One region of the Paracidovorax wautersii genome, then DNA from elsewhere that is predicted to be linked to it. Evidence: predicted binding sites of a transcription regulator. Region 1 holds the regulator's gene; each other region holds the start of a gene.
What was found. Region 1 encodes sigma-54, which starts transcription at its own class of promoters, with help from an activator protein. Its sites were predicted from a motif close to TGGCANGNAANCTGCTTT; they were not measured.

Region 1 (4,810 bases):
TGAACGCCGGCAGCCGCCTGGTGCAGGACGCGGGAGCCACCATGGAGAAGGTGGTGGACAGCGTGCGGCAGGTGACCACCATCGTGGCCGAGATCAGCAACGCCAGCCAGGAGCAGAGCACCGGCATCGCCGAGATCGGCGGCGCGGTGACGCAGATGGACCAGGCCACACAGCAGAACGCCGCGCTGGTGGAGCAGGCCACCGCCGCCGCCCAGTCGCTGCAGCAGCAGGCCGCGCACCTGGCGGAAGTCGTCGCCGGCTTCAAGCTGGAGGCCCACGGGGCGGCAGCGGTGCGGCCGGCACAGGGCGCCACCGGCAGCGAACTGCGCGCCCTGCGCTGAAACCGCGGCATCGCCACGACCGGGCGGCGGCAGGCGGCGGGTGCCGCGGCTGCAAGCCCAGCGCCACCGGAGCGGCCGGTGCGATCCGGGGCTGGTGCACACAGGCCGGCCTGCGAGCCGCGGTGGTGCTCTTGTCCGCGCCGCGGCGCCGGTGCTGCCCACGCCGGTGGATTAGAATGAAAACAGGCCTTAGCCCTTACACAGCAAGCGCATATTGCTATTATTAATATAGCACTTTTCAAAAAATCACTCCCGCCGATGCCACGCCGTGTACAGCGCCCCCACACGGCCGCACTTCCCCCACGCTCCCGTACGCTCAATTCCATGGACAAAGACCAACGCTTCACCCAGGCCGCCGCTGAACTCGGCTATTCCTTCGATGGCGAGATCAAGATCGGCGGCCACTACGTGCCGCTGGTGCGCGACGGGAACACCGTGTACCTGAGCGGGCAGATCCCCCGCGTGGGCGATGTGGTGGTGGTGCAGGGGCGCGCGGGCGACACTGTCTCCCTGCCGCAGGCCCAGCACGCCGCGCGGGTCTGCGTGATGCGCGCGCTGGCGCTGCTGCAGCGGAGCCTGGGCAGCCTGGAGCAGGTACGCACGTTGCTGCGCATCACCGTGTATGTGCAGTGCACGGCCGACTTTACGCAGCAAAGCGAGGTGGCCGACGGCGCATCGGACCTGCTGTTTTCCATCCTGGGCGAGGCCGGCGCGCACACCCGCACCTCGGTGGGCGTGCAGCAGTTGCCCAAGAACGCGACGGTGGAAGTCGATCTGGTCGCCTCCGTGCACGGCCCGGCCTGAGCGCACACTGTGGCTGCCGCCAAGCAGGGCAGGCAGCCGGCCAGCGCCGCACGATCCGAACCCGATCTTCGGACGGGCGTGGGGCCAGTGCTACGTCGGCCATTCCAGCGCATTCGGAAGGCGCCAACGCCCGCCGCGCCGAAGCGCTGCCGTGCAGATCGCGGCGCCGTCCGACACGCGCGGCCCCCTGGCCGGCGCCCCGGCCCGCGCCGGGCGAGAGAAGATCTGCGCATGACCTCGCACACCGCCTCCCCCTCCTGCGCCCGTCCGGCGTCTCCCGGCTCCGCTTTGCCGCCTGCGCAGCCCCGCGGGCGGCAATGGCTGGCACTGGCCGGCTGGCTGGCGCTGGCCTTCGCCACCGCAGCCATCGGCAGCGTGGCCTCGGTGCAGGCACCGCAGTTCTATGGCCAGCTCGTGCAGCCGGAATGGGCGCCCCCGCCCTCCGTCTTCGGCCCGGTGTGGACGGTGCTGTTCGCCCTGATGGGCATCGCCGCCTGGCTGGTCTGGCGCACGCCGCAAGGCGCCGCACGGCGGCAGGCGCTGGCGCTCTTCTGCGGGCAGTTGGTACTCAATGCGCTGTGGAGCTGGCTGTTCTTCCAATGGCAGCTGGGCGCCTGGGCGCTGGCCGACATTGCCGCGCTGTGGCTGGGGGTGGCCGCCACGCTGGCGGCCTTCTGGCGCCTGCGGCCGCTGGCCGGCGCACTGCTGGTGCCCTATCTGGCCTGGATCAGCTTTGCCGCCGCCCTGAACTTCACGCTGTGGCGTCTGAACCCGCAGGTACTGGGCTGACCTGGGAAGTGCCACGCGCGCCGACGGCGCGCAGGCTCAGAGCGCCTTGCGCAGGTTGGCCGGCGCGATCTTGAGCGCCTCGCGGTACTTGGCCACGGTGCGGCGGGCGCACTCGATGCCCTGCTCTTTCAGCATCTCCGCGATCTGGCTGTCCGACAGCGGTTTGTTCGGGTTCTCGGCCGAGACGAACTGCTTGATGAGCGCCCGCACCGCCGTGCTGGAGGCATTGCCGCCCGTCTCCGTGCCCAGCCCCGAGCCGAAGAAGTACTTCAGCTCATAGGTGCCCTGCGGCGTGGCCATGTACTTGGCCGTGGTCACGCGGCTGATGGTGGATTCGTGCAGGCCCAGTTCGTCGGCGATGTCGCGCAGCACCAGCGGGCGCATGGCCAGTTCGCCATGGACGAAGAAATTCTTCTGCCGGTCCACGATGGCGCGCGACACACGCAGGATGGTGTCGAAGCGCTGCTGGATGTTCTTGATGAACCAGCGCGCCTCCTGCAGCCGCTGCTGCAGCGCCTGGTGGCCCTCGCCACCGCGGTTGCCGCGCAGCGCGCCGGCGTAGATGTCGTGCACGCGCAGGCGCGGCATCACATCCGGGTTGAGCTGCACGCTGAAGTTCTGCTGCGCGCCGCGCCCCGTCTTCTTGACGATCACGTCGGGCACGATGATGTTGCGCTCCACGTCCGTGAAGCGCCGGCCGGGCCGCGGCTCCAGCCGCGCGATGAGGGCCATGGCGCTGCGTGTGCGCTCCTCGCCGGCGCCGCAGGCCTGCGTCAGCCGCCGCACGTCGCGGCGGGCGAGCATGTCCAGCGGCTGGCGGCAGATGGCCAGGGCCGCCTGCAGCACCTCGGGGTCGCCTTCCTCGTCGTGCTGCAGCGCCTTGAGCTGCAACGTCAGGCACTCGGCCAGGCCGCGGGCGCCCACGCCCGTCGGCTCCAGGCTCTGCAGCAGGCGCAGGGCCACGGTGAAGCGGTGCACCAGCTCCTCGACCTGCTCGGGATCTTCCTCGCCGGCCAGGCTCACGGCCAGGGACTCCAGCGGCTCGTCCAGGTAGCCGTCGTCGTTGAGCGATTCGATCAAAAAGCGCAGCGCCGCCGTGTCCACCTCGGACAGCCGCAGGGACAGGGCCTGACGGTGCAGGAATTCGGTGAGCGACAGGTGGCTGCGCGCCAGCTCGGTGGCATCGGCCTCATCGCCCTCGTCGCCGCCGTTGCGGTTGCGCGCGGGGGCGTCGCCGCCCCACTCGCTGTCGTCGGGCGCCATGTCCACCGTGCCATCGCCTTCCCAGTCGGGCGTGTCGGTCGCAGCGTCGGCGGTGGCCGGGGTATCGGTATCGGATGAGGCTTCTGCAGCCGTGGTGCTTGCGCTGGATGTTCCTGAATACAGAGCATCTTCAGCGTGTCGGTCGTCTTCCTGTACGGGTGCATCGGCCTGCGCCAGGCCGAAGTCCTCGCGCGGCGCCTCTTCGGCCGTGCGCTCCAGGAACGGGTTGTCGTCGAGCATCTGCTCGACCTCCTGCGACAGCTCCAGCGTCGACAGCTGCAGCAGGCGGATGGATTGCTGCAGTTGCGGCGTGAGCGCCAGGTGTTGCGAGACGCGGAGGGAAAGGCCCTGCTTCATCGCATCAACCGGCGCACGCCGCGGCCGGGCCCATGGGGCGCCGCGTCCGGCACGAAGGGACGGATGGCAGGCAGCCCATGCTCACATCCGGAAGTGTTCGCCCAGGTAGACGCGGCGTACCTCGGGGTTGTCGACGATCTCGGCAGGCGTGCCCTGGGCCAGCACGCGGCCATCGCTGATGATGAAGGCGTGGTCGCAGATGCCCAGCGTCTCGCGCACGTTGTGGTCGGTGATGAGCACGCCGATGCCGCGCTCCTTCAGGAAGCCGATGATGCGCTGGATCTCGATCACGGCGATCGGATCGATGCCGGCGAAGGGCTCGTCGAGCAGGATGAAGCGCGGCTGCGTGGCCAGCGCACGGGCGATTTCCACGCGCCGCCGTTCACCGCCCGACAGGGCCAGCGCGGGCGACTGGCGCAGATGCTCCACGCGCAGCTCCTGCAGCAGGGCCGTCAGGCGCTCCTCGATCACGGCGCGCGTGAGCGGCTTGCCGTGCTCGTCCTTCTGCAGCTCCAGCACGGCGCGCACGTTCTCTTCCACATTGAGCTTGCGGAAGATGGAGGCCTCCTGCGGCAGGTACGACAGGCCCAGGCGCGAACGGCGGTGGATGGGCATGTCGGCCACCGACTGGCCGTCGATGCGGATGTCGCCGCCATCGCAGCGCACCAGTCCCACGATCATGTAGAACGACGTGGTCTTGCCGGCGCCGTTCGGGCCGAGCAGGCCCACGACCTCGCCCTTCTGAACCAGCATGGACACGTCCTTGACGACCTTGCGGCTGCCGTAGGACTTCTCGAGGTGCATCACCTCCAGGCGGCTTTCGCCCGTCGCCCTGGAGGCGGAGGGTGTGGAATTCGAATCGCTCACTTCGCGCCGTCGTTCAGTTGGGGGCTGGACCGCAGGGCCGGTGCCGGGGTGGCGGGCGCGTTGGCCGGCGCGGCACCCGACGCGGGCTCCTTGGGCGCCAGCACGGCACGCACGCGGCCGCCCGGCGTACCCGATGCCGTGCCGGCGGGCGCCGTGCGCTGGCCATCCACGGTGAACACATCGGTGACGTTGTTGTAGACGATGGTGGCCCCCTGCAGCTCGTCGGTCAGGGTGGCCTCGCGGTAGCGGCGCAGCTCGGCGCGGCGGATGAACTTCACGATGTCGGCCTTGCCGTCGTACTCGATCACCTCGCCCTCGCCCTCGACGTATTCGTCGGGCGCTCCGGGCAGCGTGTCGCGCTTTTGGCGGAAGAAGGCGCGCTGGCCGGC
Region 2 (4,810 bases), 2.6 Mb from region 1:
TGGATATCTATCGGATTAATCAGAACGTTATCTTATGGATATCGGATGGGCACAGCAAGCCACAGTGGCCGCGAGGGAGGGCCCAACCGGTATGCATTCGAGGTTACAGGCTCCACGGGCCACGTCATTCCGTCAGGCAGCATGCGCCGAATTCGCGGCCAAAGGGCCGCCATCCGCAAGCCACGGCCGCAGAATGGCCGCGGCGCTCCGCAGGCGTACCACCCGCCCGCTACCGCATGCTCGGCCATCAGGGCGGTCCGAGTCACGAAGGTTGATCTTGAAGAGAAGGTCGGTGTGCAATCCCCTTGCCCGGCCTGGGCAGGACGAAGGCGGGGCCGAGCGCGCCCGTCCGTGCCCGAAGCAGCGGTGTAGCCAACACTGCACCTTGCACATCAGCACCTGCCCGGGAACGCGGGGGCGATTGGGATACCGCGACCGGGACGTTGAAGTGGACGCCCCTGAACGCACGGCGCTGGTCTAGGCACCCTAGGGAGGATCGTCTGCTCACGACCTCTCGTCCGCCGCCAGCGGGGGCGACTACGCTCTGCACCGCTGGACGCGGGTTCCGATGCCATCGCGGCCGCAACCCGCCGCCCTCCCGGTGGCGGCCAACTGGTCGCTCATGGCATCCCCATTCGAAAGCGTCGCGGCTTGCGACTGACGGGAACAGAGGCGGCGGCGCCACCGCGCGCCGGGGCGCCAGACCGCAGCGTCAGCCCTTGAGGCCGACGAACATCTCCTGGACGTCGTCGTGCGCGTCGATCGCTGCCAGGAAGCTCTCCACTTCTTCCAGCGCCTCGGGGCTGAGGTTGGCCGGATCCACCGGATTCTTGGGCTGGTAGCCCAGCTTGGCCGACAGCACGGTGAACCCTTGCGCAGGCAGCGCGCGGCTGACCAGGTCGAGATCGGCAGGGTCGGTCACGAACAGCGTCGCGCCCCCTTCCTCGCCCGGGCCGAAGTCCTGCGCGCCTGCCTCGATGGCGGCCACCTCGGCATCTGCACCGGCATGGCCAGGCGTGGGTTCCGCCTCGATCAGCCCCACGTGGTTGAAGTCCCACGACACCGAGCCGGACGTGCCCAGCTGGCCCTTGCGGAACAGCACGCGCATCTCCGGCGCCGTGCGGTTGACGTTGTCGGTCAGGCATTCGACCATCACCGGCACCTGGTGGGGCCCGAAGCCTTCATAGATCACGCGCTGGTAGTCCACGGCATCGGTGCCGGTGCCCGAGCCCTTCTTGATGGCACGGTCCAGCGTGTCCTTGGGCATGGACGCCTTGCGTGCCTGCTCCACGGCCAGCCGCAGGCGGGAGTTGCCAGCCGGGTCGGCGCCGCCGCGCGCGGCCACGATGATTTCCTTGACCAGCTTGCCAAACAGCTTGCCCTTGGCGTCGGCCACCTGGGCCTTGCCTTTTGCTTTCCATTGCGCACCCATGGCGCCTCCTGCGAATGAGGGGATAGGCCGCGGGCACGCCTTGGGCGTACCGCACCGCGGTTGCAAGCCAAAATGGCCGCAAGCGCATATTCTACGGCGGCATATCGCTACACAATCAATAGCATGACGACTGGCCGGCAAAGGCAGCCAGAGCAGCCGTGACGGCGCAGGCCCCGCCGCGAAGCCGCCCTGATGACTGCGCCGTCCCCATCGAGGCCGGGCTGTGCACGGTGCTCCACCACCCTGCCGTGGATCCGCACCTCTTCTGTCCTGGCGCGGCCCGCTCCCCAGGCGGCATCTTCCGGTCGTTGACCCGCGCACACCTGCTCCATTGTTCCGAAACGGAACAGTGAAGCGTCACGCAATGGAACACGCGGCACACCCTGAAGCAGCGCAGGGCCAGGCGACCAAGGCACGACCGTGCCCCCCGAGCCCCGCCAAGCCGAGGCGGCAGCCACCAGCCGGTCGGCACGAATGCCTCTGCCTGGCTCTGGCACGCGACTTGCCCTTCAGAGGATGCACGGCGCCGCAGCGCGACGAGCGACCTCTTCCCATTCCAACCAGGAGACAGCACCATGAACATGGCAGAAATCGCCAGCCTCGGCATCGCCAACCCCTACAAGAAGCAGTACGGCAACTACATCGGCGGCCAATGGGTGCCGCCGGTCGACGGGCAGTACTTTGAGAACAGTTCCCCGATCAACGGCCAGGTATTCGCCGAGATCCCACGCTCCAACGACAAGGACGTGACGGCCGCGCTGGACGCCGCGCACAAAGCCAAGGGCGCCTGGGGCAAGACGTCGACCACCGACCGGGCCAACATCCTGCTCAAGATCGCCGACCGCATGGAGGCCAACCTGCTCACCCTGGCCGTGGCGGAAACCATCGACAACGGCAAGCCGCTGCGCGAGACACTGGCGGCCGACATTCCTCTGGCCATAGACCACTTCCGGTACTTTGCCGGCGCCGTACGGGCGCAGGAAGGCGGCATCAGCGAGATCGACCACAACACCGTCGCGTACCACTTCCACGAGCCGCTGGGTGTGGTGGGCCAGATCATTCCCTGGAACTTCCCGATCCTGATGGCGGTATGGAAGCTCGCGCCGGCCCTGGCGGCCGGCAATTGCGTGGTGCTCAAGCCCGCGGAACAGACGCCCGCCTCCATCCTGGTGCTGCTGGAGATGATCGGCGACCTGCTGCCCGCAGGCGTGCTCAACGTGGTCAACGGCTTCGGGCTGGAGGCCGGCAAGCCGCTGGCATCCAGCAACCGCATCGCCAAGATCGCCTTCACCGGCGAGACCACCACCGGCCGGCTGATCATGCAGTACGCCAGCCAGAACCTCATTCCCGTCACCCTGGAGCTGGGCGGCAAGAGCCCCAACATCTTCTTCGAGGACGTGATGAGCGCCGACGACGCCTTCTTCGACAAGGCGCTCGAAGGCTTCACCATGTTCGCGCTCAACCAGGGCGAGGTCTGCACCTGCCCCAGCCGCGCGCTCATCCAGGAGTCGATCTACGAGCAGTTCATGGAACGGGCGCTCAAGCGCGTGGCCGCCATCCAGACCGGACACCCTCTGGACAAGGGGACGATGGTGGGCGCGCAGGCCTCTCAGGAACAGCTCGAGAAGATCCTCTCGTACCTCGACCTGGGCAAGCAGGAGGGCGCCGAGTGCCTGATCGGCGGCGAACGCAACCAGCTGGCCGGGGACCTGGCCGGCGGCTATTACGTCAAGCCGACGGTATTCAAGGGCCACAACAAGATGCGGATCTTCCAGGAGGAAATCTTCGGCCCCGTCGTGTCCGTGACGACGTTCAAGACCGAAGAGGAAGCACTGGAAATCGCCAACGACACGCTGTACGGCCTGGGCGCCGGTGTGTGGAGCCGCGACGGCGCACGGGCCTTCCGCATGGGCCGCGGTATCCAGGCCGGCCGTGTGTGGACCAACTGCTACCACGCCTACCCCGCCCATGCGGCCTTCGGCGGCTACAAGCAGTCCGGCATCGGCCGTGAGAACCACAAGATGATGCTCGACCACTACCAGCAGACCAAGAACCTGCTGGTGAGCTACAGCCCGGACAAGCTGGGCTTCTTCTGAGCGGCCGATCGGCACCCGGTTGATCTGCATTAACCGGCGCAGCGCGGGGCGTACCTATTCTGGAAGCGTTCGCCCCGCCCTCTCTCTTCATCCGTTCGCAACCGCAAGGAGTCCGTGCCCATGTCCGCAAAAACCATGAAAGCCGCTGTCGTCCGTGAATTCGGCAAACCGCTGACCATCGAGGAAGTGCCCGTTCCCGTGCCTGCAGACGACCAGATCCTCGTGAAGATCGAAGCGTCCGGCGTCTGCCACACCGACCTGCATGCCGCCGAGGGCGACTGGCCGGTCAAGCCCAACCCGCCGTTCATTCCTGGTCATGAAGGGGTTGGCTTCGTGGCGGCCATCGGCAAGAACGTCAAGCACATCAAGGAAGGCGACCGGGTCGGCGTACCCTGGCTGCATTCGGCCTGTGGTTGCTGCACCCACTGCCTGGGCGGCTGGGAGACGCTGTGCGAATCGCAGAGCAACACCGGCTATTCCGTGAACGGCGGATTTGCCGACTACGCCCTGGCGGACCCCAACTTCGTCGGCCACCTGCCCAAGGACATCAGCTTCGTGGACATCGCACCCGTGCTGTGCGCGGGCGTCACGGTCTACAAGGGCCTGAAGGTGACGGACACTCGGCCCGGTGACTGGGTGGTCATCTCGGGCATCGGCGGCCTCGGCCACATGGCCGTGCAATACGCCAAGGCCATGGGTCTGAACGTTGCGGCCGTGGACGTCGAGGACGACAAGCTGGAACTGGCCAAGAAACTCGGCGCGAGCGTCACGGTCAACGCCAAGACCACCGATCCGGCCGCCTACCTGCAAAAGGAGATCGGCGGTGCGCATGGTGCCCTGGTTACGGCCGTCTCGCCCAAGGCCTTCGAACAGGCGCTGGGGATGGTGCGTCGCGGCGGCACGGTGTCGCTCAACGGCCTGCCGCCCGGCAACTTCCCGCTGCCCATCTTCGACATGGTGCTGCGCGGCGTGACGGTCCGTGGCTCCATCGTGGGTACGCGCCTGGACCTGCAGGAGTCGCTGGACTTCGCCGCCCGCGGCCAGGTGAAAGCGACGGTGGCCACCGAGAAGCTGGAAAATATCAACGACGTGTTCGCGCGCATGCACAAAGGCCAGATCCAGGGCCGCATCGTGCTGGACATGGCCGCCTGAAACGCGGGGCGGCGGCCTCTGCAGGAGACTGACCCATGGAAACCACGGCATTCCCTAGCAGTGAGGGCGGCTCGGCCGACGCGGTGGCCGCCCAAGTCACCCGCGTGTCGGCCACCCCTGCCGCCACCGA
Region 3 (4,810 bases), 3.1 Mb from region 1:
GCCGTGCCCACGGCCAGGCGCACGCCGGTCAGCATGTAGGGCAGCACGGCGGGGAACAGGATGGTGGTGGCGATCTTCCATTCGGAGAGGTTGAGCACGCGGGCCACGTTCATGTAGTCCTGCGGCACGCGCTGCACGCCTACGGCGGTGTTGATGACCATGGGCCAGATCGAGCAGATGAAGATGGTCCAGATGGCGGCCGGGTTGGCGCCCTTGAACACCAGCAGGCCGATGGGCAGCCAGGCCAGCGGCGACACGGGGCGCAGCAGGCTGATGAGCGGGTTGAACATGCGCGACAGGAAGGCGAACCGGCCGATCACGAAGCCCGCCGGAATGCCCACCACCGCCGCCAGCCCGAAGCCCACGGCCACGCGCTCCAGGCTCATGAGCACGTTCCAGCCCACGCCCTGGTCGTTGGGGCCGTTGCGGTAGAACGGGTTGCTGAAGATCTCCACGGCCTGTGCCCAGGTCTCGACCGGGCCGGGAATGCTCTGGCCGGTGGTGGCCGAGACGATGGCCCACACGCCGATCAGCAGGCCCAGGCCGCACAGCGGCGGCAGCACGGCCAGCCAGAAGCTGCGCGAGAGCGCGGCCCAGTCGCGCGGCGGCTTGGACGGGGCGACCGCAAACTGAGAGTCATTTTGGCCTTTGGAGCTTACTGGGTAAGCGCTGGCAGCTATGTTTGCGATAGCGGGCGATGCGGCAGTTGCAGCGGGGGCTGCGGCCGCAGGCGCGGGGTCGCGGGGCGAATGGAAGACGGCACTGACCATGGTGGGCTCCGGGTGCGTTGGCAAGAGGGCGGTGGGGGCGCGGGGCGGCGTCGGCAGGGGCCGTCAGGCCTTCACCTTGAAGCCGTCGGCGTACTTCTTCGGCTCCTTGCCGTCCCACACCACGCCGTCCACCAGCTTGGCGGTGCGCATTTCGCTGGACGGCAACGGCACCTTGGCGGCGGTGGCGGCCTGCTTGTACAGGTCGATGCGGTTGATGGACTTGGCCACGCCCAAGTAGTCGGGGTGGTCCTTGAGCAGGCCCCAGCGCTTGTGCTGGGTCAGGAACCACATGCCGTCGGACAGGTACGGGAAGTTGGCCGCGCCGCCGTTGTAGAACTTCATGTGGTCGGGGTCGTCCCAGGTCTTGCCCAGGCCGTCTTGGTAGCGGCCCAGGATGCGCTGGTTGATCGCGTCCACGCTGGTGTTCACGTAGGCCTTGCCGGCGATGGTTTCGGCCATCTTGCTCTTGTTGGCCAGGCCTTCGTCGATCCAGCGGCCGGCTTCCAGGATGGCGGCGGTCACGGCGCGGGCCGTGTTGGGGTATTTCTGCACGAACTCCGACGTGGTGCCCAGCACCTTCTCGGGGTGGTCCTTCCAGATCGCCTGCGTGGTGGTGGCCGTGATGCCGATGCCGTCCATGATGGCGCGGTGGTTCCAGGGCTCGCCCACGCAGAAGCCGTCCATGTTGCCCACGCGCATGTTGGCCACCATCTGCGGTGGCGGCACGGTGATGACCTTGGCGTCCTTCATCGGATCGATCCCGTTGGCGGCCAGCCAGTAATAGAGCCACATGGCGTGCGTGCCGGTGGGGAAGGTCTGGGCGAAGGTGTATTCCCGCTTCTCGGTGGCCATCAGCTTGGCGAGCGTGGGGCCGTTGATCGCACCCTTGTCCGCCAGCTTCTTGCTCAGCGAGATGGCCTGGCCGTTCTGGTTCAGGTTCATCAGCACGGCCATGTCCTTCTTGGGGCCGCCCACGCCCAGGTGCACGCCGTACACCAGGCCGTAGAGCACGTGGGCGAAGTCCAGCTCGCCGTTGACCAGTTTGTCGCGCACGCCGGCCCAGCTCGCTTCCTTGCTGGGAATGATCTTCACGCCGTACTTCTGGTCGATGCCCAGTACAGACGCCATCACCACGCTGGCGCAGTCGGTCAGCGGAATGAAGCCGATCTTGACTTCCTTCTTCTCGGGCGCGTCGGACCCCTGGGCATGGACCAGAGCGCGCAGTGCCGGGCTGATGCCGACGGCACCGACGCCGGCGGCCTGGAGCACGGTGCGGCGGTTGAGGCTGGTTTTCAACAGATCGGTCATGGGGCGTCCTCGAAACAGGAGAGGGAAACGACAAACAAAAAAGGCGTCCTCACGCCGGGCTGGCAACAGCGGACTGCTGCCTGGCACGGGTGGGGACGCCTTTGTCCTGGGGGATGGCCCGCTTCGTCGTTGAAGAGGGCACACCGCTGACCCCTGAGGGTCTGCCAGCCCTGATGCAAGCGGTGTGCCAGCTTGTGCTGGGCTGCTAACTACTATTGAAATAATAGCTGCAGGCGCTTGTGATTCGGGTGTCGCGGGCTGTTTGAATCGCTATCCAGCCGGCGGGCGCCGCGCGCACGGCGGGTGCCTGGCACTTGCGGGCCGGCGCACCCGCGTTGTGCGCCTGCCAGAGCGGTGGCGCGGACATGGTGCGCCGCACCATGGTGCAGCGCGGTCGATGCGCAGGCTCAGCCCAGCAGGTCGGCCACGTCCAGCATGCGCTGCGCCACGTCCACCAGCTTCAGGCCCTTGTCCATGGCTGTCTTGCGCAGTTTTTCATAGGCCGCCTGTTCGGTCAGGCCCTGGCGCTGCATCAGCAGGCCCTTGGCGCGGTCGATGGTCTTGCGGTCCTTGAGCTCGGAGCGCGCGTCGGCCAGTTCGGCGCGCAGCGACTGCTCGTGCTGGAAGCGCGCCATTGCCACTTCCAGGATCGGCCGGATGCGCTGCGGCGCCAGGCCCGCGACGATGTACGCCGTCACGCCCGCGGCCACGGCGTCGCGCACGTGGGAGGTGTCCTCGTCGTTCGTGAACATCACGATGGGCCGGCGCGCGTCGCGGGTGGCCAGCACCACGTGCTCCAGCGCGTCGCGCGCCTCGCTCTCGGCGTCGACGATGACCAGGTCCGGCTGCAGCTGCGCCAGCCGCTCGCCCAGAAAGACATCGCCCGGCAGCGTCGCGACCAGGTTGAAGTGGTTCTCCAGCAGGCCGATCCGCAGGGCCCGCGAACGCTCTGCCTGAAGCAGGGCGTGCTCGTCGTCCGGGTCGGTGAAGGCCAGGTCGGGGGCCACCACCACGATGCGCAGGGGTTCGGTCATGGGAGCCTGTGGAAGCAAGAAATACGCCTAAGAACGTGTTGACGATCTCGTAGGGGTCGCGTTGGAGCGCAATCGGGATGAGTGGAGGCTGCGGGTGCGCCGCATGGGCTCGTGCCCATGCAAGCAGCCGGGGCGTTCAATCGCCCGATTTCGCTTCAACCCGAAGGGCAGCGGTGTGGGCGGGCGGTCTGCAGCGTTGCGGCGCTGGTGGATAGCCGAGCTATCCACTGCGCACCGCGCCTTGCATCCCATCCCGCCCGCACCGCTGCGCAACCCCTGGGAGATCGTCAACATGTTCTAAAGGCTCCTGGGCTGATTCTTGCTATCGGATCGGGAGCTTCCATACCCATCGCCGTGCCCTTCGGCAGCGTGCCCGCCGCGATCCGTCGCTGCGGGTCCCGGCGGACCGGGAGCCTCTCATTTCTACAAGACGGAGTGTCGAAGATGTCAAAGCGCTTGGATCGGTATCGGAACCTTGGCCGCGGGGCCCTCGCCGCACTGGCGGCGGCCTGGCTCATGGCGGGCTGCAGCAAGGTGCCCGACACCCTCAAGATCGGCGTGGCCCAGCCGCTGTCCGGCAACCTCGCGGCGCTGGGGCAGGACCTGCTCAACGGCGTCACCCTGGCCGTGGACGAGCTGAACCAGGCCGGCTTCGTGGTGGACGGCAAGCGCGTCAAGCTGGAAGTGGTGGCGCAGGACGACCGTGCGGATGCAGCCTCGGGCAAGGCCGCAGCGCAGCAGTTGGTTGATGCCGGCGTGATCGCGGTCATCGGCCACCTCAACTCGGGCGTCAGCATCGAGGCGGCGCCCATCTACGGTGCAGCGCAGGTCGCCCAGCTGGCCATCTCGACCAACCCGCGCTTCACGGAGCTGGGTTTGCCCACCACGTTCCGGCTGGTGGCCAACGACACGCTGCAGGCGAAGGCCATGGGCTCGTTCGCCGCCACGCAGCTGGCCACTGACCGCTATGCCGTGCTGGACGACGGCACGCCTTACGGCAAGGGCCTGGCGGACGGCGCCGCCCAGCAGTTGGCGGCTGAAAAGAAGACCGTGCAGGTGCGCCAGTCGTTCGACGACCGCACCACCCAGTTCGACGCCCTGGCCGCCGCGTTGCAGGCCGCGCAGGTCGGGGTGATCGTCACCACGCTGAACGACTTCCAGGTGGTGGCCCTGATGGAAGCGTTGCGCAAGGTCGGCCACACGCGCGTGTCGATCCTGGGGGGCGACACCATCAAGACCACGGACATGGCCAAGGGCCAGGGCATGGTGGATGCCATCTATGCCACCTCGCCCGTGCTGGAGGCGCGCGAGTTCGTCACCGGCCGGCAGTTTCTGGAGAAGTACCTGGCCGCCTTCAAGAAGCCGCCAGCCTATGGCGGCCATTACAGCTACGACGCGATGTACGTGCTGTCTGCCGCCATCAAGCGCGCCGGCTCGGCCCAGCCCGGCGACATCACCGCCGCGCTGCACCAGCTCAACGGCTACGCGCCGGTGACCGGTTCCATGACCTGGGACGACAAGGGGGAGCAGCGCTACGGAGCGGTGGGCGTGTACGGGCTGCGCGGCGGCAACTGGGAGCTGCGCATGCGCTCCGACCGCTGGTAGGCGCGGCAGGCTACGGCGCGGCCGGTCCGGCCGGGTGTCCAAGCCTGTACCCGCCGCGGGGCTGCTGCTGCCCAGGGCGCCCGGACGGGGCGC

Region 2: the regulator sigma-54 is predicted to act here: its motif matches at 1,924-1,941, upstream of adh (aldehyde dehydrogenase).
Region 3: the regulator sigma-54 is predicted to act here: its motif matches at 2,251-2,268, upstream of QE399_RS17930 (CmpA/NrtA family ABC transporter substrate-binding protein).

Annotation. Positions count from the first base shown of each region.
Region 1 covers NZ_JAVIZX010000001.1:932,982-937,791, forward strand. The annotation lists gene QE399_RS04285 (methyl-accepting chemotaxis protein) at 1-341, shown strand, start outside; gene QE399_RS04290 (RidA family protein) at 666-1,145, shown strand; gene QE399_RS04295 (TspO/MBR family protein) at 1,377-1,934, shown strand; gene QE399_RS04300 (RNA polymerase factor sigma-54) at 1,971-3,554, opposite strand; gene lptB (LPS export ABC transporter ATP-binding protein) at 3,636-4,358, opposite strand; gene lptA (lipopolysaccharide transport periplasmic protein LptA) at 4,418-4,810, opposite strand, start outside.
Region 2 covers NZ_JAVIZX010000001.1:3,496,812-3,501,621, reverse strand. The annotation lists gene QE399_RS15780 (YebC/PmpR family DNA-binding transcriptional regulator) at 713-1,432, opposite strand; gene adh (aldehyde dehydrogenase) at 2,008-3,528, shown strand; gene adhP (alcohol dehydrogenase AdhP) at 3,649-4,680, shown strand; gene QE399_RS15765 (DUF779 domain-containing protein) at 4,716-4,810, shown strand, end outside.
Region 3 covers NZ_JAVIZX010000001.1:3,990,209-3,995,018, reverse strand. The annotation lists gene ntrB (nitrate ABC transporter permease) at 1-770, opposite strand, end outside; gene QE399_RS17930 (CmpA/NrtA family ABC transporter substrate-binding protein) at 834-2,078, opposite strand; gene QE399_RS17925 (ANTAR domain-containing response regulator) at 2,486-3,112, opposite strand; gene QE399_RS17920 (branched-chain amino acid ABC transporter substrate-binding protein) at 3,557-4,717, shown strand.